DNA from 3 places in the Lawsonibacter asaccharolyticus genome. Region 1 is predicted to be linked to each of the others. Evidence: predicted binding sites of a transcription regulator. Region 1 holds the regulator's gene; each other region holds the start of a gene.

Evidence for each region. Region 1 encodes Rex, which represses fermentation and respiration genes when NADH is low (regulators of the CRP and FNR family bind a similar motif). Its sites were predicted from a motif close to ATTGTTAANNNNTTAACAAT; they were not measured.
Region 2: the regulator Rex is predicted to act here: its motif matches at 5,477-5,496, upstream of L9O85_RS04205 (acyl-CoA dehydrogenase).
Region 3: the regulator Rex is predicted to act here: its motif matches at 2,999-3,018, upstream of adhE (bifunctional acetaldehyde-CoA/alcohol dehydrogenase).

The regions. Positions count from the first base shown of each region.
Region 1 covers NZ_CP091870.1:1,404,915-1,412,235, reverse strand. Annotated here, with positions in the region: gene rsxC (electron transport complex subunit RsxC) at 1-699, opposite strand, end outside; gene L9O85_RS06680 (hypothetical protein) at 1,135-1,284, opposite strand; gene L9O85_RS06675 (S-layer homology domain-containing protein) at 1,371-2,474, opposite strand; gene L9O85_RS06670 (redox-sensing transcriptional repressor Rex) at 2,471-3,124, opposite strand; gene L9O85_RS06665 (helix-turn-helix domain-containing protein) at 3,321-3,905, shown strand; gene L9O85_RS06660 (alanine/glycine:cation symporter family protein) at 3,979-5,391, opposite strand; gene sigE (RNA polymerase sporulation sigma factor SigE) at 5,553-6,260, opposite strand; gene L9O85_RS06650 (sigma-E processing peptidase SpoIIGA) at 6,289-7,161, opposite strand.
Region 2 covers NZ_CP091870.1:907,682-915,002, forward strand. Annotated here, with positions in the region: gene L9O85_RS04180 (branched-chain amino acid ABC transporter permease) at 1-330, opposite strand, end outside; gene L9O85_RS04185 (ABC transporter substrate-binding protein) at 520-1,728, opposite strand; gene L9O85_RS04190 (hypothetical protein) at 1,826-2,077, shown strand; gene acrA (acryloyl-CoA reductase electron transfer subunit beta) at 2,174-3,283, opposite strand; gene acrB (acryloyl-CoA reductase electron transfer subunit gamma) at 3,304-4,104, opposite strand; gene L9O85_RS04205 (acyl-CoA dehydrogenase) at 4,124-5,266, opposite strand; gene L9O85_RS04210 (3-hydroxybutyryl-CoA dehydrogenase) at 6,056-6,904, opposite strand; gene L9O85_RS04215 (enoyl-CoA hydratase-related protein) at 6,977-7,321, opposite strand, start outside.
Region 3 covers NZ_CP091870.1:595,241-602,561, forward strand. Annotated here, with positions in the region: gene L9O85_RS02715 (hypothetical protein) at 16-225, shown strand; gene L9O85_RS02720 (AAA family ATPase) at 416-1,039, opposite strand; gene L9O85_RS02725 (MATE family efflux transporter) at 1,036-2,415, opposite strand; gene adhE (bifunctional acetaldehyde-CoA/alcohol dehydrogenase) at 3,088-5,688, shown strand; gene L9O85_RS02735 (MATE family efflux transporter) at 5,813-7,135, opposite strand; gene L9O85_RS02740 (alpha/beta hydrolase) at 7,320-7,321, opposite strand, start outside.

The DNA of each region.
Region 1 (7,321 bases):
CTGGGGGTACCGGCAGGGCAGGGTCTTGACCTCGATGGCCGGGTCGTCGATGGCGGACTTCATCTTGGCGATGGCCTCGGGCTTGTTGCCCTCGATGCCGATGACGCACTTGGCGATGTTCAGATACTTCATCACCTGCTTGATGCCGTTGAGGACGTGATGGGTGTCCTCGATGAAGCACCGGTTGTCGGAGGTGATATAGGGCTCACACTCCGCGCCGTTGATGACCAGCATGTCGATCTCGTCCAGGTTCTTGGGGGACAGCTTCACCGCCGTGGGGAAGCCGGCGCCGCCCAGGCCCACCAGACCGCTGGCCCGGACCGCGTCTACGAAGGACTTCATATCCGTCACCTGCGGGGGGGCGATGGAGGGGTCCACCGTCTGCTGGCCGTCAGGGGTGATGACCACGGCCTGCTGGGCCGCGCCGTTGGGCGCGGTAATGGTGGTGATCTCGGTCACCGTACCGGAAACGCCGGAGTGGATGTCGGCGGAGACGAAGCCCCCTGCCTTGCCCACCACGGTGCCCACATACACCTGGTCGCCCTTGGCGACGGCAGGGGCGGCGGGGGCGCCGATGTGCTGTCCCATGGACAGGACGATCTTGGACGGCAGAGGCATCGCCACCGTCTCAAGGTTGGAAGTCCCCTTCTCGTGGGGCACTCCCGCGCCCTGCGCGGAACGTCTGAGAAAATTGCTCATTCAGATTTCAACCTCCCTGTACTGCATTCTTGGGATCACATTTGTTCTCTTTTTCGTCTGGCGGGTGGGGACTCCCTTTTTACCGGGCTTGTCCAGCCGCCTTCTCTCCCTCCCCAAAAGCATAAAATAAAATGGAACTTGCCGCGGAACTGTGCCCACGCACAACAAAACCCGACCGGTCTTTTCCGCTTTGAAAAAGGCCCCGTCGGTGTCCGCACGGCTCCGGCCCCCTCCCTTTGGACGGGCCGCTCCGCGCTGCATTACGTGCATTATCATACACCCATCTTCCAAAAAACGCAAGGACAGTTTTTGCCTGGATGGGGATCTTTTTTTCAAAAAGGGGTGTTTTTCCATAGAAAACAGCCCCTTCCGCTCCGGTCCGCCGGACAGAAAGGGCCCGGGGTGCGCAGGCACCCCGGGCCCTGTTCCTCGTGTTCAGCAGCCGCAGCCGTTGTTGCAGCCGTTGTTGTTGCAGCCGCAGCCGCAGTTGTTTCCGCCCCAGCCGCCGCAGCAGCACAGGATGATGATCAACAGAATGATCCACAGGCAGCCTCCGCCGCCCCAGCCGTTATTGCAGCACCCCATAATGAGTACCTCCTAATTTATGAATTGCGAGGCCGGCTCAACGCCGCTCTCAATCCTATCTTATGCGGAGGCACGACAAAGGTGTGTCACAGGTACTTCTCAGCAAAGTTTTGCAGCATGACCGCCACCTGGGCCCGGGTGGCGCTCTCGTCCGGGCTGAGGAGCATCAGGTCCGCGTCCGAGCTGGACAGCAGGCCGGCGCCCACCGCCCAGGCCACCGCCTCGCCGCCCCAGCTGGCCACCGCCGCCGCGTCCTCATAGGGGGTCAGGTCGGCCCGCTCCGTCAGCTCCAGACCCAGGTAGTTGGTCCCGAAGCTGTAAAGCAGGGCCACCGCCTCCCGGCGGGTCACTGCCTGCTCCGGGGAGAAGGTATCCTCCCCCGTCCCCGCCGTCACCCCCTGGTCCGCCGCCCAGCTCACATAGGGGGCGTACCACTGGCCTGCCGGCACATCGGAGAAAACGGCGGTGGAGGCGTCCATCTCCCCCTGGGGCGCACCGGCCATGTTGTAAAACACGGTCACGATCATGGCCCGGTCCATGGAGGCCATGGGAGAAAAGAGTCCGTCCCCGGTTCCGGAAAACAGCTGCTCAAAGTAGACATAATCCACTGCGGAGCTGTACCAGTCAGAGCGGGAGACATCTGTAAAGGGAGCAGCCTTTTCTCCGCTCTCCGTCTTTTCAAAGCTCCCCTGCACCCCCACCTTGGCCAGGCCGGAGTCCACGGTGAAGACGGCGGAGGTGTCCTCCCCCACCAGATAGCGGTGTCCGCTCACCAGGGCGGCTCCGGATGCCACCGTCTGGCCCGCAGTCACGTCGATCACCGCCCCGGTGTGGACAACGGTGCCGGCGCCCGCCGCCAGCTGTACCACCGAACCGGTGGGCAGCTTCAACTGATCCCCCCGGACCATGTCCCGGCTGCGCAGGTCGGCGCTGTAACTTCCGCCGCTCCCCTGCTGCACCCCGTACCCCTGGTTCACCTCGTCCAGCTTCTGGCTGGCCGCCTGATAGGCCTGGATCAGCTTTTCGTCCGCCGCCTTGGTCCCCTGGGCCACCACGGTGGGGATATAGGTGTCATTGAGATAGCTCAGGGAGATCAGGCTGTCCCCTGTGCTCAGGGCCAGCGCCGCCCCGGTCAAGGCCGCGCAGGCCAGCACCGCCGCCGCCGCGCGCACCATATGCTTTCGTTTCATGTCTCCTCCTCACGCTCCTCCCGCTGGGTGATGAGATAGCTCAGCGTCAGCAGGCTGTCAGAAAAATGTACGTTTTCCACCGCCACATCCGGCCGGGAGACGCTGATCTCCCGGTTGGTGAAGTTCCAGATCCCCCGGACTCCCCCGGCCACCAGCCGGTCGGCCACCCCCTGGGCCGCCCTCTGGGGCAGGGTGAGCAGGCCCACGCTGACCTTGTGGGCCGACAGATACTCCTCCAGCTGGTCCACATGGTACACGTTCACTCCGCCGATGGTGGTGCCCACCACGCTCTCGCCCACGTCGAAGGCGGCCAGGAGCTGGAAGCCGTTGCTGGCGAACTTGAAGTTTTCCATCAGGGCCCGGCCCAGGTTGCCTGCCCCCAGTACCACTACGGTGTGACCCTGGCTGATCCCCAGGATCTCCCCGATCTCCTCCCGCAGCAGGTCCACCTTATATCCATAGCCCTGCTGGCCGAACTCACCGAAGCAGAACAGGTCCTGACGGATCTGGGATGCGGTCAGCCCCATGGACTTCCCCAGGGCGCTGGAGGAGATCCGGATCACGCCCTTCCCCTGAAGCTCCAGCAGATGCCGGTAATATCGCGGCAGCCGGCGTATCACCGCCGTGGAAACCTTTGTATTTCTCTTCATCGTGTGATGCTCCATCCTCCGTCGGCGCCCGGGGCGCCTGTCTTTCTTTTCAGTCTACCCCATCCCGGGGCTGTTGTCAATTTCTAAAATCAGGGGCACAGGTCCCCCGCCGCCCGTTCCCTGCCCCGGTCAACGGTCCGTTGATTGCTTTTTTCTCCGTCTTCTGGCATAATGCCGGTTAGAAGGAGGGAGCACGATGGATCAAAAAAAGACCGGTGCGCTGATCCGGGTCCTGCGGCTGGAAAAAGGGCTGACCCAGCAGGGGCTGGCCGAGCTGCTGGGAGTCAGCAACCGGGCCGTCTCCAAGTGGGAGCGCGGACTGGGGTCCCCGGACCTCTCCCTACTGCCCGCCCTGTCCCTCCAGCTGGGCGTGGATCTGGCCGGACTGCTCTCCGGCGGTCTCCCGGAACCCGACAACACAGGAGGAAGCATGAAACACATTCGATTTTTTGTCTGCCCCCAGTGCGGCGATCTCATCACCGCCACCGGGGAGGCCGCCGTCTCCTGCTGCGGGAGGCGGCTGGAGCCCCTGCCCGTCCAGAAGCCGGACGAGGCCCACAGCCTCCAGATCCATCCGGTGGAGGACGAGTGGTTCATCACCTCCGGCCACCCCATGGAGAAAGGGCACTGCCTGTCCTTTTTGGCCCTGGTCACCGGCGAGCGGGCCACCGTGATGAAGTGCTGGCCCGAGTGGGACCTCCAGCAGCGCATCCCCCGCCGGGGACACGGGATGCTCTATTGGCACTGCACGCAGCACGGCCTGTTCCGACAGGTCCTGTGAGCGGCCGAAGGTCTGAAGGAGAACGAGCGCGCGGCGCCCTGATGGGCGCCGCGCGCTCGTTCTCCTCTCTGTCTCAGTTCCAAAAGTCCGTCTTCTCCTTCAGACCGATGGAGGCGGCCCGGAACACCGGGTCCTTCCCCTCCCGCCGCTGGCTGGTGTAGTCCTTCAGGGCGCTGAGAGCGGTCCGGCCCAGCAGGACGATGACCGGCAGATTGATCAGGGCCATGACGCCCATGAGCACGTCCGCCACGTCCCACACCAGGTCGAACTCCATCTGCGCCCCCGCAAAGACCAGCGCCGCGGCGGCCAGACGGAAGACTGTCAGCCCCCTCTTCCCGATCCGCTCCCGGGTGATGTACCGCAGGCATCCCTCGCAGTAGAACAGGTTGCCCAGCAGGGTGGTGAATGCGAAGAGCAGCAGGGCCAGGGTGAGGAAGTAAGGCCCCACGCTGCCGAAGGTGGTGGAGAGGGACTGCTGCACGAAAGCGGCCCCCTTCAGCTGCTCAGAGGGCACGATGCCGGTGCACAGGCACATCATGGCGGTGGCGGTGCACACCAGCAGAGTGTCGATAAAGACGGACAGCATCTGCACCAGGCCCTGCTTGACCGGGTGGGACACGTCCGCCGCCGCCGCGGCGTTGGGGGCGGAGCCCACGCCCGCCTCGTTGGAGTACAGCCCCCGCTTGATGCCCTCCATCAGTGCGGAGCCGGCGAAGCCGCCGAAGATGGCCCGGAAGTCAAAGGCGCCGGCGATGATCCTGCTGAACACCTGGGGCAGCATCTGGAAGTTCAGCGCCATGACCACCAGCGCCATCAGGATGTAGGTCACCCCCATGAAGGGGACCAGCAGGCCGGTGATCCTGACGATCCGCCTGCCCCCGCCCAGGACGCACACCGCCACCAGGACGGCCAGCAGGCCGCCCCCCACCAGGGGGACCAGGCTGGTCTGCGGGTCGCCGTAAAAGCTGTATCCGGACATGCTGTCGATCAGGTTGAAGGAGGCCAGCATGTTGAACCCCCCGGCGTAGGTGGCGATCAGGGCCGCCGCGAAGACCACGCCCAGCCAGCGGCTCTTCAGCGCCGCCTGGATGTAGTAGGAGGGGCCTCCGTAGCTCCCGCCGTTCTTGTCCCGCACCTTGTAGATCTGGGCCAGGGTGCTCTCGATAAAGGCGGACGCCCCGCCCAGCAGGGCGATGATCCACATCCAGAACACCGCGCCGTAGCCGCCGACGGCGATGGCGTTGGCCACTCCCACGATGTTGCCCGTCCCCACCCGGCTGGCGGTGGACACCATCAGGGCCTGGAACGCGGACACCGACTCCCTGGAGGAGCTCTTCTCCCCCACCACCCGGATGGACTCCGCCAAAAGCCGCAGCTGCACCCCCCGGGTGCGGATGGTGAAGTACAGCCCCACCGCCAGCAGCATGATGATGAGCAGATAGCTGTACATGAAATCGCTGATGGTCCCTATCATCTCTCCAAACATCGTCTCTCTCCTTCTTTCTCTCTGTCCGGGCAGAACGGCGCCCCCGTCAGTCATCCATGGCGGGGGCGCTGCTCTGCGCGGAGGAGATTATACCACAAATCCGGGAAGAGTTCCAGACGCCGCCGGACTTTTCTCGCATTTTGTGCAAAAAGCCGGGAGCGTCACATCATGCGGACGATCTCCTTCTTCAGCCGGGCGATGATCCGCTTCTCCAGCCGGGAGATATAGGACTGGGAGATGCCCAGCCGGTCCGCCACCTCCTTCTGGGTCTGCTCTCTGGCCCCGTCCAGTCCGAACCGGAGGGAGATGATGTGCCGCTCCCGGGGCTCCAGCCGGTCCAGGGCCTGGCGGAGCAGCTGCCGGTCCACGTCCGCCTCGATGGGGCGCATCACCAGGTCGTTCTCCGTCCCCAGCACGTCGGACAGGAGCAGCTCGTTGCCGTCCCAGTCGGTGTTCAGCGGCTCGTCCAGGGACAGCTCCGTCTTCTGGGAGGAGGTCTTGCGCAGGTGCATCAGGATCTCGTTTTCGATGCAGCGGCTGGCGTAGGTGGCCAGCTTGATGCTCTTTGCCGGCTGATAGGTCCCCACCGCCTTGATCAGCCCGATGGTCCCGATGGAGATCAGGTCCTCGATGTTGATCCCCGTGTTCTCGAACCGGCGGGCGATGTACACCACCAGACGCAGGTTGTGCTCGATGAGGCGGGCCCGGGCCTCCGGGTCCCCCTGCCCCAGGCGGGCGATCAGTTCCCCCTCCTCCTCCCGGGTCAGGGGGCTGGGCAGGGTGTCGCTCCCACCGATGTACATCACCTTCTCCGGCTGGTACAGCCCCAGCCGGACCAGGAGCCGGGCCGCCCGCTCCCTCACCGCCATCCATAACAGTCTCACAGCAGTTCTCCTTTCAAGTCAGCGCGCCGATAAGCGCGCGGTAGCTCCCTCCGTCCGAGACCGGTGTGGGAGACATGGCCACGAGCAGGGGGCCCAGCTCCTCCCCGCCCACCCTGGCACGGTCCACCCGCACCGCCAGCAGCAGGCCCCGGTCCACCCCTACGGCCCGGTAGGGCAGCAGGCGCAGGCGCCCCCGGAGGGGGCCCTCCCCCAGCCGGGCCAGCCCCCCCGCCGGGTCCCGCAGGTCCTCCGGCCCGGGCCCTGTCCCCGGTGGGAACAGGGGGGACAGGGTCTCCCCCTCCGCCACCATCACCGGCCGCCCGGAGACCGGGTCGGTCAGTGTGTTCCCCGTGTCCACCAGGGCAGTGAGCTCCACCTGCCGCTCCCGGAGGGAGAGACGGGCGGGGAGCAGCTCCCGGGAGGCAGCGGTGTGGCGGCCCGCCCCCCGGAAGATCAGGGTGATGACCGCATAGCACCCCGCTGCCGAGAGCAGGACGATCTTCAGGTCCATGGAGGAGTAGAGCACCCCGCCCCCCAGGCTCAGCCCCCGCCCCCCCAGCAGTCCGATGGCCAGCACGCCTCCGCCGAAGGCGCAGGAGAGCAGAAAAAAGATCACCACCTGGCGCAGCAGGCGGCGGCAGCCGCCGAAGGCGGTGAGCACCATCAGCACCGCCGCCGACAGCCGGCAGAGGGGCCGCCCCAGGAACCCGAAGCCGGGCAGAAAGAGCGCCACCGCATAAAGCCCGCCCAGCAGCGCCCCCAGGGCGAAGCGGAGCCGGCTCAGCCGCTCCCCGGCCAGCCGGGCGGAGCAGAGCAGGAGCAGATAGTCCACAATGGCGTTGAGCAGGAACAAGGTATCCACATAGATCACAGTCAAGCCGGCCATCTCCTCTCCGCGCGGAGCCGGTCCGGCCCCTTTTTGTTCTCCCCGGCCGCCCCCTGGGGCCGGTCCGACAAGCCCTATTATAGAGTCCGTCCATCCAGAAAAAGGTCACAATCGAGATGTCATTTTCAGGAGAAATCCCCCGCCCCTCTAGTACGGGACA
Region 2 (7,321 bases), 500 kb from region 1:
AGCGGTGATGAGCACGGCCAGGGAGGGCGCCTGGCGCAGCGGCTTATAGGCCAGCCGTTCGATGACCATGCCCAGGACGGTGCACACTACCATGGCCAGCAGCACGCCGGCCAGAGCAGGGACCACGGCGCCGGCCAGAGAGCCCTCCTCAAAGCTGCCGGACAGGCCGCTCATGGTGAAAAAACAGATATATGCCCCCACCATAATGACGTCTCCGTGGGCAAAGTTCAACATTTTGGCAATACCGTAGACCATCGTATAGCCCAGGGCAATGATGGCGTACACGCTGCCCAGACTGATGCCGTTGATGAGATTGTTGAGAATACTCAAGACCAGTCACCTCTTTTTCTTTTGCTGCGCAGATGCGCGCGAAAAACTGGACAGCATGGCGAAAACCTCTGCGGCAACGTCTGCCGCAGACGTTTTCGCCATGCGTGCAAGAATAAGGGACACGGGCTGCCGAGGGGACCCCGGCAGCCCGTTCCATGGATTTCCCGGGAAAAAGGGGAGTTCGGAAAATCAGCGGGCGACGTAGACGCCGTCCTGCACCTCGAAGACCAGGGGAGCCTTGGAGATCTCACCGGTGGCGGCCCAGGTCATACCGGAGCCAGTGAGTCCGTCTACGCTGAAGTCGGAGGAGGTGAAGGTGGAGATCAGGGCGGCGCAGATATCCTCGTGGCTCATGTCGGCGGTGACACCGGCCTTCTGGCAGGCCTCGTAGATGGCGTAGATGCAGTCATAGCCGTCAGCGGCGAACTGGTTGGGGATCTCATTGTAGCGCGTCTGGTACTCGGAGACGAAGCTGGCAGTGCGCTCGTCAGTGGCGGAGGCGTTGAAGGGGGTCATCAGCAGCAGGCCCTCCGCCAGGGAGGTGTCGAAGCCCTCGATGGCTAGGATGCCGTCCATGCCGTCGCCGCCCATGAAAGTCGGCTCATAACCCATGCTCTTGGCCTGATTCAGGATCAGGGAAGCGGGGGTGTAGTAAATGGGCATGAACACCAGCTCAGCGCCCCCGTCCTTGGCGGCGTTCAGCTGCACGGTGAAGTCGGTGTTGGTGTCATCGGGGAAGGTCTGCTCAGCCACGACCTCCAGGCCCACCTCGGCGGCCTGGGAGATGAAGCCCTGGGCGATGCCGGTGGAGTAGGCGTCGCCGTTGTTGTAGATCACAGCCACCTTGGTAGCCAGGCCATTTTCCGCCACATAGTTGGCAGCGGTGACGCCCTGGTCGGGGTCAGTGAAGCACATCTGGAAGACGTTATCCTTGCCGGCAGTGACGTCGGTGGAGGAAGCGGAGGGAGTCAGCTGAAAGTAGCGCTCGTTGAAGGTCTCAGCAGCCACGGAGACGCAGGGAGTGGTGGTGGTGCAGCCATAGACGATCTGCATGCCGTTGCCCTTCAGGGCGTTGTAGGCGTTGATGGCCTTCTCAGCGTCACCCTCGTCATCCTGAAACTCCAGGGAGAGCTGGATACCGCCCAGGGCGTTGATCTCGTCCACCGCGATCTCAGCCCCCTGCTTGGTGGCGATGCCATAGGTGGCGGCGGAGCCAGTCAGGGGGCCGATGCCGCCGATCTTGATTGCACCATCCGCACCGGCGGTGCTGGAAGCCGGGCTGGAAGCGGAGGAGCCGCCGGAAGGGGCGCTGGTGGTGCCGGAAGAGCCGTTGGAGCAACCGGCCAGCAGGCCGACACACATCGCGCCGGTCAGGGCCATGGCAAGAAACTTTTTCATCTTCATAACCTCCTGTCAAATGGAAACAGAGGCGGGTCTGGAGCGGCCCGCAGACCTGAATAAAATAAGGGAATTTTCAGGTTTGGAGCCCATTATATTGGCAGGAAGGACAACTGTCAATGGGGAAAATACACAAGGCGGGGAGCGGATGGGATGGCTTCAAATGGTGATGGGGCGAAAAAAAGGAAGAAAAAGAAAAAATTTTTCAAAAAAAGCCCTGCACTTTGCGGAAAAACTGCAAATTTGCCGTCATGGAACAGGGAGAGGAGAGAAAGAATATAAAGTATGTTACATTTGGAACGGAAATTTCTTTGAAATCTATGGCGTCTCACAAAGCTGTGCAAAATGACGGAAGAAAAAACAAAACATGCAAAAAAATAAGGCGAAATCGAAAAAGCGGGCTGCTCTCCAAAGAGAGCAGCCCGCAGAACGGCCAGAAAAGATATTACTTCGCAGCCTTGGCAGCCTTGATGGCATCGATGAGCAGGGGAGTGACCTTGAACAGGTCGCCGCAGATGCCGTAGTCCGCGACCTCGAAAATGGGGGCGGTGTCGTTCTTATTGACGGCAATGATGCACTCGGAATCCTGCATGCCGGCCTTGTGCTGGATGGCGCCGGAGATGCCCAGAGCAACATAAATCTTGGGGTGCACGGTCTTGCCGGTCTGGCCGACCTGGTGGTCAGCAGACATCCAGCCGGAGTCTACAACAGCACGGGAGGCACCCACGACGCCGCCGAGGACCTCGGCCAGCTCCTCGGCCAGCTTGATGCCGCCCTCCACATCCTTGCTGATGCCGCGGCCCACGGAGACGACCACGTCGGCACCGATCAGGTCCACCAGCTTCTTGGCGGCCTTGACCACCTCCACCACCTGGGTGTCCAGGTCGTCGGCGGACAGGGCAAAGCTGGGCTTAATGATCTCGCAGGCGTCAGCCTTGGCCTGGTCGAAAGCGGCCTTCTTCATTACGCCGGGACGGACGGTAGCCATGCAGGGACGGAAGCGGGGGCAGATGATGGTCGCCATCAGATGGCCGCCGAAAGCGGGACGGGTCATCTTCAGGTTGGTGTCTTCCATGTCAAACTTGATTTTGTCCACGTCCAAGGTGGAGCTGTTGCGCAGGAAGTCCACATAGGTGTCCATGTCGATGTCCAGGTGGGTGCAGTCGGCGGTCAGACCGGTGTGCAGGCGGGCCGCGCAGCGGGGACCCAGGTCACGGCCGATGTTGGTGGCGCCGATCAGCAGCACCTCGGGCTTGAACTCCTCCACCACGTCGCAGATGACCTTGGTGTAGGCGTCGGTGGTGTACTCCTTCAGCAGGGGGTGGTCACAGACATACACGCCGTCAGCGCCGTAGCCGCCCAGCTCCTTGGCGATGCCCTCGATGCCGTCGCCCAGCAGCAGACCGTACAGCTTGGTGCCGCGCTCGTCGGCCAGCTTGCGGCCCTCGGAGATCAGCTCGTAGGAGGTGGACATCATCTTGCCCTGGCGCTGCTCGCAGAAGACCCATACGCCGCCAGTGAAGGCAGCGATATCAGCACTATTAAAAGTAGACATATTCTTCATTCTCCCTTCTATCAGATGATATGCTTGGTGGCCAGAATGCCGGCCAGCTTATCGCAGGTGGCCTTGTCGGCGCCTTCCAGCATCATGCCGGCACCCTTCTGGGGAGGAGTGAAGGACTTGAAGATGTTCGTGGGGGAGCCCTTCAGGCCGATGGTGGTGGGGTCGATGAGGGGATCATCCTTCAGGGTCTCATAGCCAAAGACCTCATAGGGCTTGCTGTAGCACTCAAAGATGCCGGGCACGCTCATGTAGCGGGGGGTGTTCAGCTCCTTGATGCAGGTGATCAGGCAGGGGGTGTTGACCTTGATGGTCATGTAGCCGTCCTCCAGCATCCGCTTGATGGTGAGGGTCTCGCCCTCCTTCTGGATGTCGGCGGCGTAGGAGACCTGGGGGATGCCCAGCTTCTCGGCAATCTGGGGACCGACCTGAGCGGTGTCGCCGTCGATGGCCTGACGGCCGCAGAAGACCACGTCGTCGTCCTCCAGGCCGATCTTCTTGATGGCAGCGGCCAGGATCTGGGAGGTGGCGTAGGTATCGGAACCGCCGAACTCGCGGGCGGAGACCAGTACCGCGCGGTCAGCGCCACGGGCCAGGATCTCACGCAGCATGCCCTCTGCGGGAGGGGGGCCCATGGAGATCACGACCACTTCAGCGCCGGTCTGATCCTTCAGAGCCAGAGCGGCCTCAACGGCGTTCAGGTCGTCGGGGTTGGTGATGGTGGCCATGGAGGCACGATTCAGGGTACCATCGGGATTGACCGCCACCTTACCGGAGGTGTCGGGGACCTGCTTGACACAAACAATGATTTTCATTTCGAAACTGCCTCCTATCTTATTTCACGCCCAGGTGATTGGCAATGACCATCCGCTGGACCTCGGAAGTGCCCTCATAGATCTCGGTGATCTTGGCATCGCGCATCATGCGCTCCACGGGGTACTCACGGGTGTAGCCGTAGCCGCCGAACAGCTGGACGGCGCGGCGGGTCACATCGCTGGCAGCCTCGGCGGCGAACAGCTTGGCCATGGCTGCGTCCATGGAGTAGGGCTCGTGGTTCTGCTTCTTCATGGCAGCGGAGTAGACCAGATACTGGGCGGCCTGCATGCGGGTGTGCATGTCAGCCAGCTGGAACTGGGTGTTCTGGAACTGGGAGATGCGGCGGCCGAACTGGACGCGCTCCTTGGTGTACTTGACGGCCTCATCCACGGCGCCCTCGCCCAGGCCAAGGGCCTGCGCAGCGATGCCGATGCGGCCGCCGTCCAGGGTCATCATGGCGATCTTAAAGCCCTGGCCCTCCTTGCCCAGAAGGTTCTCCTTGGGAACGATGCAGTCCTCAAAGATCAGGTCGCAGGTGGAGGAGCCGCGGATGCCCATCTTCTTCTCGTGCTTGCCGGTGGAGAAGCCGGGGAAATCCTTCTCCACGATGAAAGCGGAGATGCCGTGGTTGCCCTTGCTCTTGTCGGTCATGGCAAAGACCACGAAGGTATCGGCCACGTTGCCGTTGGTGATGAAGCACTTGGAGCCGTTCAGGACGTAGTGGTCGCCCTCCAGCACGGCCATGGTCTGCTGGCCGGAGGCGTCGGTGCCGGCATTGGGCTCAGTCAGGCCGAAGGCACCGATCTTCTTGCCGGAGAGCAGGTCAGGCAGATACTTCATCTTCTGCTCCTCGGTGCCGTGCTCAAAGATGGGGGCGCAGCACAGGGAGGTGTGGGCGGACACGATGACGGCGGTGGTGCCGCACACCTTGGCCAACTCCTCCACACACATGGCATAGGACAGCACATCGCCGCCGGCGCCGCCATACTGCTTGGGGAAGTAGATGCCCATCATGCCCAGCTTGGCCATCTTCTCCACGGTCTCCATGGGGAAGCGCTCCTCCTCGTCCAACTCCTCGGCGAGGGGCTTGACCTCAGTTTCCGCGAATTCGCGGTACATCTTGCGGATCATCTCTTGCTCTTTCGACAGATGAAAATCCATTTTTTCGTCCTCCTAATTTTATTTACTTGGAACAATCATGGAAGCCCTGTTCCGACTGCGCTGCCCGGCAGCCACCGTGCGCGATGTCCCGGAGCAGCAGGGCCGGACCACCTAGACAGGACATGCAAGCAAGACGGTGATCTGAGGTCCGCCGTTTTTTCCTCAGATCTCCGCCTCCCATGGGGGCTCAGCCGGGGCGCTCCGCCTTCTTTCGTTAGATTTTTAACAAAAGAAGACCAGAAAAAGCGCAACGACGGATAGGGACCCGTTGTTGCGGCGCCAATCAGGCTGCGATAGATAACTTCCTGTCCCTCAAATTATATCGTTTTTCCCATATGGGCGCAAGAAAAACAAATACGGTAAAATGTACAGTTTTTGCGACAAAATTTTGGTCAAAATGATGATATTTGCGGATATTGCTTGAAAGTATGCTTTTCTTGACCTTCAAAAAAGAAAAAAATAAAAAGGATAAGAAAGAATTATTAATTTGAACAAGAAAGAAGGGATTCCAATACAGAAGTGGTAAAGTTTTTAATTTTGCAAATCGATACGTGACATATATCTCCATTGCCCTGGGCCTTGTGTGCCTGGGGGTCTCCTCAACGCCGATGGGGAGCCAGTATGACAGCCTGAGAGGGGCCCGGTGGACCAGCTCCTGATGCTGGCCGGGATGGCGCTGCTGGACGCCTCGTGGAGGCTGGAGCACAGCGGGTACAAGAAGAACAAAGGAAAATAGAAAAACGCCGGGGAGGAAAGCTTTCCTTCCCGACGTTTTTGTCAGCAGGCCGCTTACTTGGAGTAATCGTAGAAACCCTTGCCGGTCTTACGGCCCAGCAGGCCTCCACGGACCATCTTCCGCAGCAGCAGGGCGGCACGGTACTTGGGGTCGTGGGTCTCGGCATACAGGGTATCCATGATGGCCAGGCAGACGTCCAGGCCCACCAGGTCGCCCAGGGCCAGGGGGCCCATGGGGTGGTTGGCACCCAGCTTCATGGCAGTGTCGATACCCTCGGGGGTAGCCACGCCGGTCTCCACCAGACCGATGGCCTCGTTGATCATGGGGATCAGGATCTTGTTGACCACGAAGCCGGGGGCTTCAGCTACCTCCACGGCCTCCTTGCCGATGTCGGCGGACAGCTGGCAGATGGCGTCATAGGTCTCCTGGGAGGTGTGGACGCCCCGGATGACCTCCACCAGCTTCATCACAGTGGCGGGATTGAAGAAGTGCATCCCGATGAAGCGGTCGGCCCGCTGGGTGGCGGCGGCGATGGCGGTGATGGAGATGGAGGAGGTGTTGGTGGCAAAGATGGTGTCTGCCTTGCAGATGCCGTCCAGCTCCTGGAACAGGCTCTTCTTCACGTCCAGGTTCTCCACGATGGCCTCCAGCACCAGGTCGGCGTCAGCTGCGGCGGCCAGGTCAGTGGTGAAGGTCATGTTGCCCAGGATCTCGGCCCTCTTGGCCTCGTCCATCTTGCCTCTGGCCACCAGCTTATCCAGCGCGGCCACCAGCCGGCTGTGAGACTTCTCCGCCAGCTCATCGCTGATCTCCCGGACCACGACGGCATGGCCGCTGCGAGCAAAGGTGTGGGCGATGTCCAGGCCCATGGTGCCGCCGCCTACAACTACGATTTTTTTCATGACATCTCGATCTCCTTGTCTTTCAGAAGTGATATTGGGAAAGCGCCCTGCCGCTGGGGCGGCGGAACGGATTCAGCGGTTTTTGAAGGTGATGATCTTCTCCTTGTTCAGGAAGGCGTGCATGGCGTCCTTCTGGTCCTCAGTGGAAAAGCACAGGCCGAAGGCCTCTGACTCAAAGGCGATGGCGGAGTTGATGTCGATCTGTTTGCCGATGCGGATGGCCTGCTTGGCCTGGCGGACTGCCACCTGGGGGCGGGAGGCGATCAGGTCGGCCAGCTCCAGAGCCTTGTCCAGCATCACGTCGGCAGGGTAGACATGCTTGACCAAACCGATCTGAAGGGCCTCTTGGGCGTCGATGGTGCGGCTGGTGAGCACCAGCTCCATGGCGGTGGACATGCCTACGATGCGCTGAAGGCG
Region 3 (7,321 bases), 810 kb from region 1:
TGTGAGGTGATCCTTTTGACAACGATGCAAGCCACCGTCCTCCAGGTGGGGAACGGTCAGCTCCTGGTCCAAGACCAGAGCACATCCCAGCAGGTCCTTGTGAATACGTCCATCGCGGGCTGTTTTGCCGTAGGCAATCAGGTGTTCATCACCTATAACGGTGTGATGACCGCCAGTATCCCGCCCCAGATCAGCGCGATGAGCATCTGCCTGATCCGCAGCTGACGCGGTGATGGGAAAAGCGCCCCGGACGCCTGAAAAGGCGTCCGGGGCGCTCAGCTTGTGGAAAAAGACTCGCGTAGTTCGCGCCCGCAGGCGCGAATCAAGTTCTGACCTGTTTTCCCCGGCGGCATGTGCGTCAGGGGAAACACTTGCAGCCTGAGACTTTTTCGACAGTCTCTTTTTCGGCCGCGGGTCAGGGGGTCCCCTGCTGGGAGAACCAGGAGCGGGCATACTCCGCCACCAGGGGGGCCAGCGTCTTCAGGGACAGGCCGGTGGTGTTCACGCACAGGTGATACCCCTCCCGGCTCCCCCAGGGCAGGTCGGAGAGCATGGCGTGGTGCCGGGCCCGGTGCTGGTCCACCTGCCGGAGCTTCCGCTCCAGCTCTCGGGGAGTGAAACGCTCGTCGTCGGAGCTGCGCTCCCGGCACCGCCGGAGCCTGGACTCCAAATCGGCGTAGACGAACAGCTTCAGGGGGCGGTGCTCCGCCAGGATCAGGTCCGCGTTGCGGCCCACAATGATGCAGTCCCCGTGGGCGGCCAGGGCCCGGAGGACGCGGCGCTGCTCCTGAAGCAGCTGCCGGGAGTCATGGGGCATGGAGGGGAGATAGGCAAAGGTGCGGCCGATGGTCAGTGGGACGCCGCGAAAGTGGCCCTGCTCCAGCGCATCCTCCACATAGCCCTCGTCCAGTGCATTCCTCCGGGCAACGGCGGAGATGATCTCGCGGTCGTAGTAGGGCCAGCCCAGGCAGTCGGACAGCCGCTTGCCCAGCTCCCGGCCGCCGCTGCCGAACTCCCGGCTGACGGTAATGATCTTCATGGATCGGCACTTCCTTTCAAAGAGGCATGGCTCTGTCCAGCGGAGCGGCGCTCCAGAAAGAGGAACATGGACAGACAGAGCAGGATCTGGACCACAGAGGAGGCAGGAGTGCTCAGACCGATCTGGAAGAGGGTGGCCCCCGCCGTGCGGCTCATGAGATAGGCTACAGGGATGCGGACGAAGAAGGCACCTATGATACCCTGGATCATGACGAACAGGGTCTTTTCACAGCCATTGTAGTAGCCGGTGAAGCAGAAGAGAAAGGGAGTGAGCATGCAGTCGATGGCATAGGCCTTCAGATAGCTGTGGGAGGCCGCCACGACCTCCGGGTCGGGGGAGAAGATGGCGGAGAGAAGGTCACCGTGGAAGAAGGTGAGCAGGGCCATCACCAGGCCGGCCGCCACAGAGGTGAGGATGCCATACTTCAGGGCCTTTTTCGCCCGGATCGGGTTGCCCGCCCCCATGTTCTGGGCCACAAAGGAGGACATGGACTGCATATAGGCGGAGGGGACCAGCATAATGAAGACGCACACCTTTTCCGCCACCCCCACGCCGGCGGAGGCCGCCACGCCGAAGGAGTTGACGATGGCCTGGATGAGCAGGAAGGAGGTCCCCACCAGCAGCTCCTGGAGGGCCACCGGCGTGCCCAGCCGCAGCTCAGCGCCGATAATGTCCCGGTGGAAGCGCAGGTGTCGCCGGGAGAAAGCGAAGGGCAGAGACCGGCGGCGCAGGCGGATCAGGAACAGGGAGACAAGCACGCTGACGGTCTGGGCGGCCACGGTGGCCAGGGCGGCCCCGGCGGCCCCCATGTGGAACCCGGCCACCAGGAGCAGGTCCCCGAAGATATTGATGACGCAGGCGATGGCAACGGTGAGCAGAGGGGTCCTGGAGTCGCCGATCCCCCGGAAAATGGAGCCCAGGACGTTGTAGGCCACAATAAAGAGGGAGCCGGCCCCGCAGAGGCGGATGTACAGCACCGTCTGATGGAACGCGTGCTCAGGCGCGTGCATGAGCCGGGCCAGTACCTCGGCTCCACCCACCAGGACGGCAGTGAGCAGGACAGCGAAGCAGGCGAACAGGCAGATGCCGCCGCCGATGGCGCGGCCCGCATCCTCCGGCTCCCGCCGGCCGATCCGCTCCCCCACCAGAATGGTGATCCCCATGGACAGGCCGGTGACAACCATGGTGACAGTCTGGAGCAGCATGCTGCCGGTGGCTACGCCGGAGACGTCCGCCGTCTGGGCAAACTGGCCCACCACCAGCAGGTCCACGCCGCCGTAGAGCGCCTGCAGGAACAGTGTGAAGAGAACCGGAACGGCAAAACGGATCAGAGAGCTGAAGATGTTCCCCTCCGTCAAGCTGCGCGGTCGTCCCATTTTATCATTCCTCCTGAGTATTTTGTCGCGGCCCGAAGAAAGGCTGTGCCCCGGCAGTCCGGGTGGTCCGCGCTATAACAAAAGCCGGATAAGTTCAGCAGACATCTCAGTCTGCCGCCTTATCCGGCTCATCATTTCCAGCGAATGACTTGCCCTCCGAGCGAGCGGCATTTATTTTATAACAGGTTCCGAGGAAATGTCAAGGGCGAAAATGATGCAGTTTCCGGCCCCGGGCCAAGCGCCCCCAGATCGAGGGAGCGCCCGGCGGTCTTCCGGGGGCCTGCGCAGGGGAGCATATCATGCGCTTATTATACTGGGGGGCGGCTCACTGGGGAGACCGGCCTCTGCATGGTGCGTAGCCTTCCGTTCACCGTGCGGCGGGGGACACGTCCGTTCTGCTGACCTGACTGGATGGAAGGGGGCCCCTGCGGCGGCACGGTACACCAGAGGTTTTTTAGATCTTTCCGGAAATAAGAAGACATGCGGAAACGGGTCATCAGAGCGGAGCTCTCCATTTTGGGCGATTTTCACAAAAAAAGAGAAAAGATATCATGGAAATCTCCTCTTTACAAATGACAAAATGTTTGTTAAAATATTGACAATAGAATCGTTAAAAAATTAACGATTCTGAGGGGCGGGCCACCGCTCCATTTGGAAAGGAGATACAGCGATATGGCAAAGAAAGCCCAGTATTCTGTGGTAGACAGCAAAGAGAGCTTCGAGGCACTGTTGACCCGGGTCCGTCAGGCCCAGCAGGAGTTTGCCCGCTATTCCCAGGAACGGGTGGACGCCATTTTCAAGGCCGCTGCCATGGCGGCCAACCAGGCCCGCATCCCTCTGGCCAAGGAGGCTGTGGCGGAGACCGGCATGGGGGTCGTAGAGGACAAGGTCATCAAGAACCACTACGCCTCAGAATATATCTATAATACCTATAAGAACGTGAAGACCTGCGGCGTGGTGGAGGAGGACCCCGCCTTTGGCGTGAAGAAGCTCCTGGAGCCTGTGGGGGTGATCGGTGCGGTGATCCCCACCACCAACCCCACCTCCACCGCCATCTTTAAGGTGCTGCTGGCCCTGAAGACCCGCAACGGCATCATCATCAGCCCCCACCCCCGGGCCAAGGGATGCACTGTCTCCGCCGCCAGGCTGGTGCTGGAGGCGGCGGTGGCCGCCGGCGCGCCGGAGGGCATCGTGGGATGGATCGACGTGCCCAGCCTGGAGCTCACCGGCCTGCTGATGGCGGAGGTGGACCTGATCCTGGCCACCGGCGGACCAGGCATGGTGAAGGCGGCCTATTCTTCCGGCAAGCCCGCCGTGGGCGTGGGCGCTGGCAACGTCCCTGCCATCATCGACAGCTCCTCCGATGTGGCCCTGGCGGTCAGCTCGGTGATCCACTCCAAGACTTTTGACAACGGCATGGTGTGCGCCTCGGAGCAGAGCGTCATCGTCCTGGACCCCATCTACGACCAGGTGAAGGCGGAGTTTGCCGCCCGGGGCTGCTACTTCCTGAAAGGAGAGGAGACGGACAGGGTCCGAAAGACCATCCTCATCGACGGCTCCCTGAACAATCAGATCGTGGGCCAGAGCGCCCACCGCATCGGCGAACTGGCCGGCATTCAGACGCCTGAGACCGCCAAGATCCTCATCGGCGAGGTGGACAGCGTGGAGCCCTCTGAGGAGTTCGCTCACGAGAAGCTCTCCCCCGTGCTGGCCATGTACCGGGCCAAGGACTTTGACGACGCGCTGGACAAGGCCGACCGCCTGGTGGCCGACGGTGGCTACGGCCACACTGCCTCCATCTACCTCAATGCGGTGACTCAGCGGGAGAAGCTGGACCGCTTCGCCCAGCGGATGAAGACCTGCCGCATCCTGGTGAACACCCCCTCCTCCCAGGGAGGCATCGGCGACCTGTACAACTTCAAGCTGGCCCCATCCCTGACTCTGGGCTGCGGCTCCTGGGGCGGCAACTCCGTGTCGGAGAACGTGGGCGTCAAGCATCTGCTGAATATCAAGACCGTGGCGGAGAGGAGAGAGAACATGCTCTGGTTCCGGGCACCTCAGAAGGTGTATTTCAAGAAGGGCTGCCTGCCCGTGGCCCTGCGGGAGGTGATGGACAAGAAGAGGGCGTTCATTGTCACCGACCAGTTCCTGTACGCAAACGGTTACGCTAAGCCGGTCACTGACCAGCTGGACCAGATGGGCATCGCCTATGACGTGTTCTATGACGTGGCTCCCGACCCCACCCTGGCCTGTGCCAAGACGGGCGCGGAGCGGATGCGGGCCTTCGGACCTGACTGCATCATCGCCATCGGCGGCGGCTCTGCCATGGACGCGGGCAAGATCATGTGGGTGATGTACGAGCACCCCGAGGCCGATTTCATGGACATGGCCATGCGATTCATGGACATCCGCAAGCGGGTGTACACTTTCCCCAAGATGGGGGAGAAGGCCGCCTTCATCGCCGTCCCCACCTCCGCCGGTACCGGCTCTGAGGTGACCCCCTTTGCCGTCATCACCGACGAGCGCTCCGGGGTGAAGTACCCCCTGGCGGACTATGAGCTGATGCCCACCATGGCCATCGTGGACGCGGACATGATGATGAACGCCCCCAAGGGGCTCACCGCCGCTTCGGGCATCGACGCTGTCACCCACGCCCTGGAGGCCTACGCCTCTATGATGGCCACCGACTACACCGACGGCATCGCCCTGCGGGCCCTCCAGATGATCTTCACTTACCTGCCCCGGGCCTATGACAACGGCCCCAGCGACCCGGAGGCCCGGGAGAAGATGGCCAATGCCGCCACGATGGCGGGCATGGCCTTCGCCAATGCCTTTCTGGGAGTGTGCCACTCCATGGCCCACAAGCTGGGTGCCTTCCACCACCTGCCCCACGGAGTGGCCAACGCCCTGATGATCTGCCACGTGCTCCGGTTCAACGCCGCTCAGGTCCCGGCCAAGATGGGCACCTTCCCCCAGTATGACCACCCCCACACCCTGGAGCGCTATGCCCAGGTGGCGGACGCCCTGGGCATCCGGGGCGGGAACGACCAGGAGAAGCTGGATAACCTGTGTGCCGCCATCGAGGAGCTGAAGGCGCGGGTGGGCATCAAGGCCACCATCCGGGACTACGGCGTGGACGAGACGTATTTCCTGGACCACCTGGATGAGATGGTGGAGCAGGCATTCGACGACCAGTGTACCGGAGCCAACCCCCGCTACCCCCTGATGAGTGAGATCAAGGAGATGTACCTGAAGGCCTATTACGGAGAATAAGAAGACAGAAAGGCCGCCCGGCGTGAGCCGGGCGGCCTTTCTGTCCAAAAAGCGGAGAAGCCACGTTCCTGAAAAAGGCACAGTCCAGGAGGCCGCTTCCCCCTTTGGTACTGTGCCGGAGGGATCAGCGGTTCCGGGTGCGCCAATACATGAGGGAGTGGAAGCTCACCACCAGCACCCAGCCCAGGCCGGTGGCCAGGGCCACGCCGGACAGGCCCATGGGGCGTATCAGGGCGTAGGAGAGGATGACCCGGGCGGAGATCTGGATGATAGTGCCGTAGACGGGGACGGTCACCTGTCCCCGGCCCCGGAAGTAGCCCACGAAGGTGTTTCCCAGGAAGCAGAGGATGTAAAAGCACCCCACCATCCGCAGGTAAGCCACACCATTGGTCTGGGTGAAGGAGGAGGTCTCCCCCGCCAGCAGGGCGATGGCGGCGGGGGCGGCAGCGTACAGCAGCACAGACATCACTGCGCCCAGGGCCAGCATCATGAGAAAGCTGGTACGGAACCCCTCCCGCACCCGCCGCTCCTCCCCGGCTCCGGTATTCTGGGCGGTGAAGACAGAGACGGCCTGGGCCCCGCTGTCCCCGAAGGAGTTGGCGAAGCCCTCGATGCGGGTAGTGGCGGTGTAGGCGGAGATCATGGGGGTCCCCATGGAGTTCACCGCCCCCTGGACCAGCAGCTTGCCGATGTAGAGGCTGGACTGGTGCAGGGCGGACACCGCCCCATAGCTCACCGTCCGGCGGAGCAGGCCCCGGTCCAGCCGCCGGTCCTCCCGGCGGAACAGGAGCTGGGGATAGCGCCGGGCCAGATAGAGCAGGCACAGCGCCACGGAGAGCAGCTGGGCCAGCACCGTGGCCCAGGCCGCCCCGGCGATGCCCATGCCCAGCCGGGCCACGAACAGCAGATCCAGAGCCAGATTGGCGGCCATAGCCGCCAGCAGGGCCAGCAGGGCGGAGCGGGTGTCTCCCACAGAGCGCAGGGCGGCGGCGCACAGGTTGTAAAAGAAGGTGGCCAGCAGGCCGCCGAAGATGACCACCAGATAGTCCGCGGCCAGCCGGGCCACGTCCTCCGGGGTCTGCATCAGGGTCAGCAGGGGCCGCAGCAGGAGCAGGGCGGCCAGGCTCAGCACCAGGGTGAACAGGCCGCCGAAGACAGAGGCCAGAAACCCCTCCTGCCGGAAGCCGGCCAGATCCCGGCTGCCATACTGCTGGGCAAAGAGGACGGAGATGCCTGTGCAGCAGCCGCTGAGGAGAAAAAGGAACAGGTTCATCACCGTCCCCGCCACCCCGATGGCGGCAAAGGCGGTCTCCCCGGCGAAGCGGCCGATGACCATGGCGTCTATGGTGTTGTACAGCTGCTGGAGGATGTTCCCAAAAATCAGGGGGAGGGCCAGCGACACCAGCTGGGGCGGGATGGAGCCCCGGGTCAGGGCGGCGGTCTCCACAGCGTGTCACCTCACAGTTTCATCAGGTGAGATCAGGATAGCACAGGGAGAAACAGTTGTAAAATAATTGTTTTCTCCCTATAATATATAAAAAAGTTGTATTTTGGGGTGAGACAGGTGACAGAGCTGGACACCCTGCGGGCGGAGCTGGTCCAGGTCGAGGGCATCGAGCTGTGCTGAGGGCTC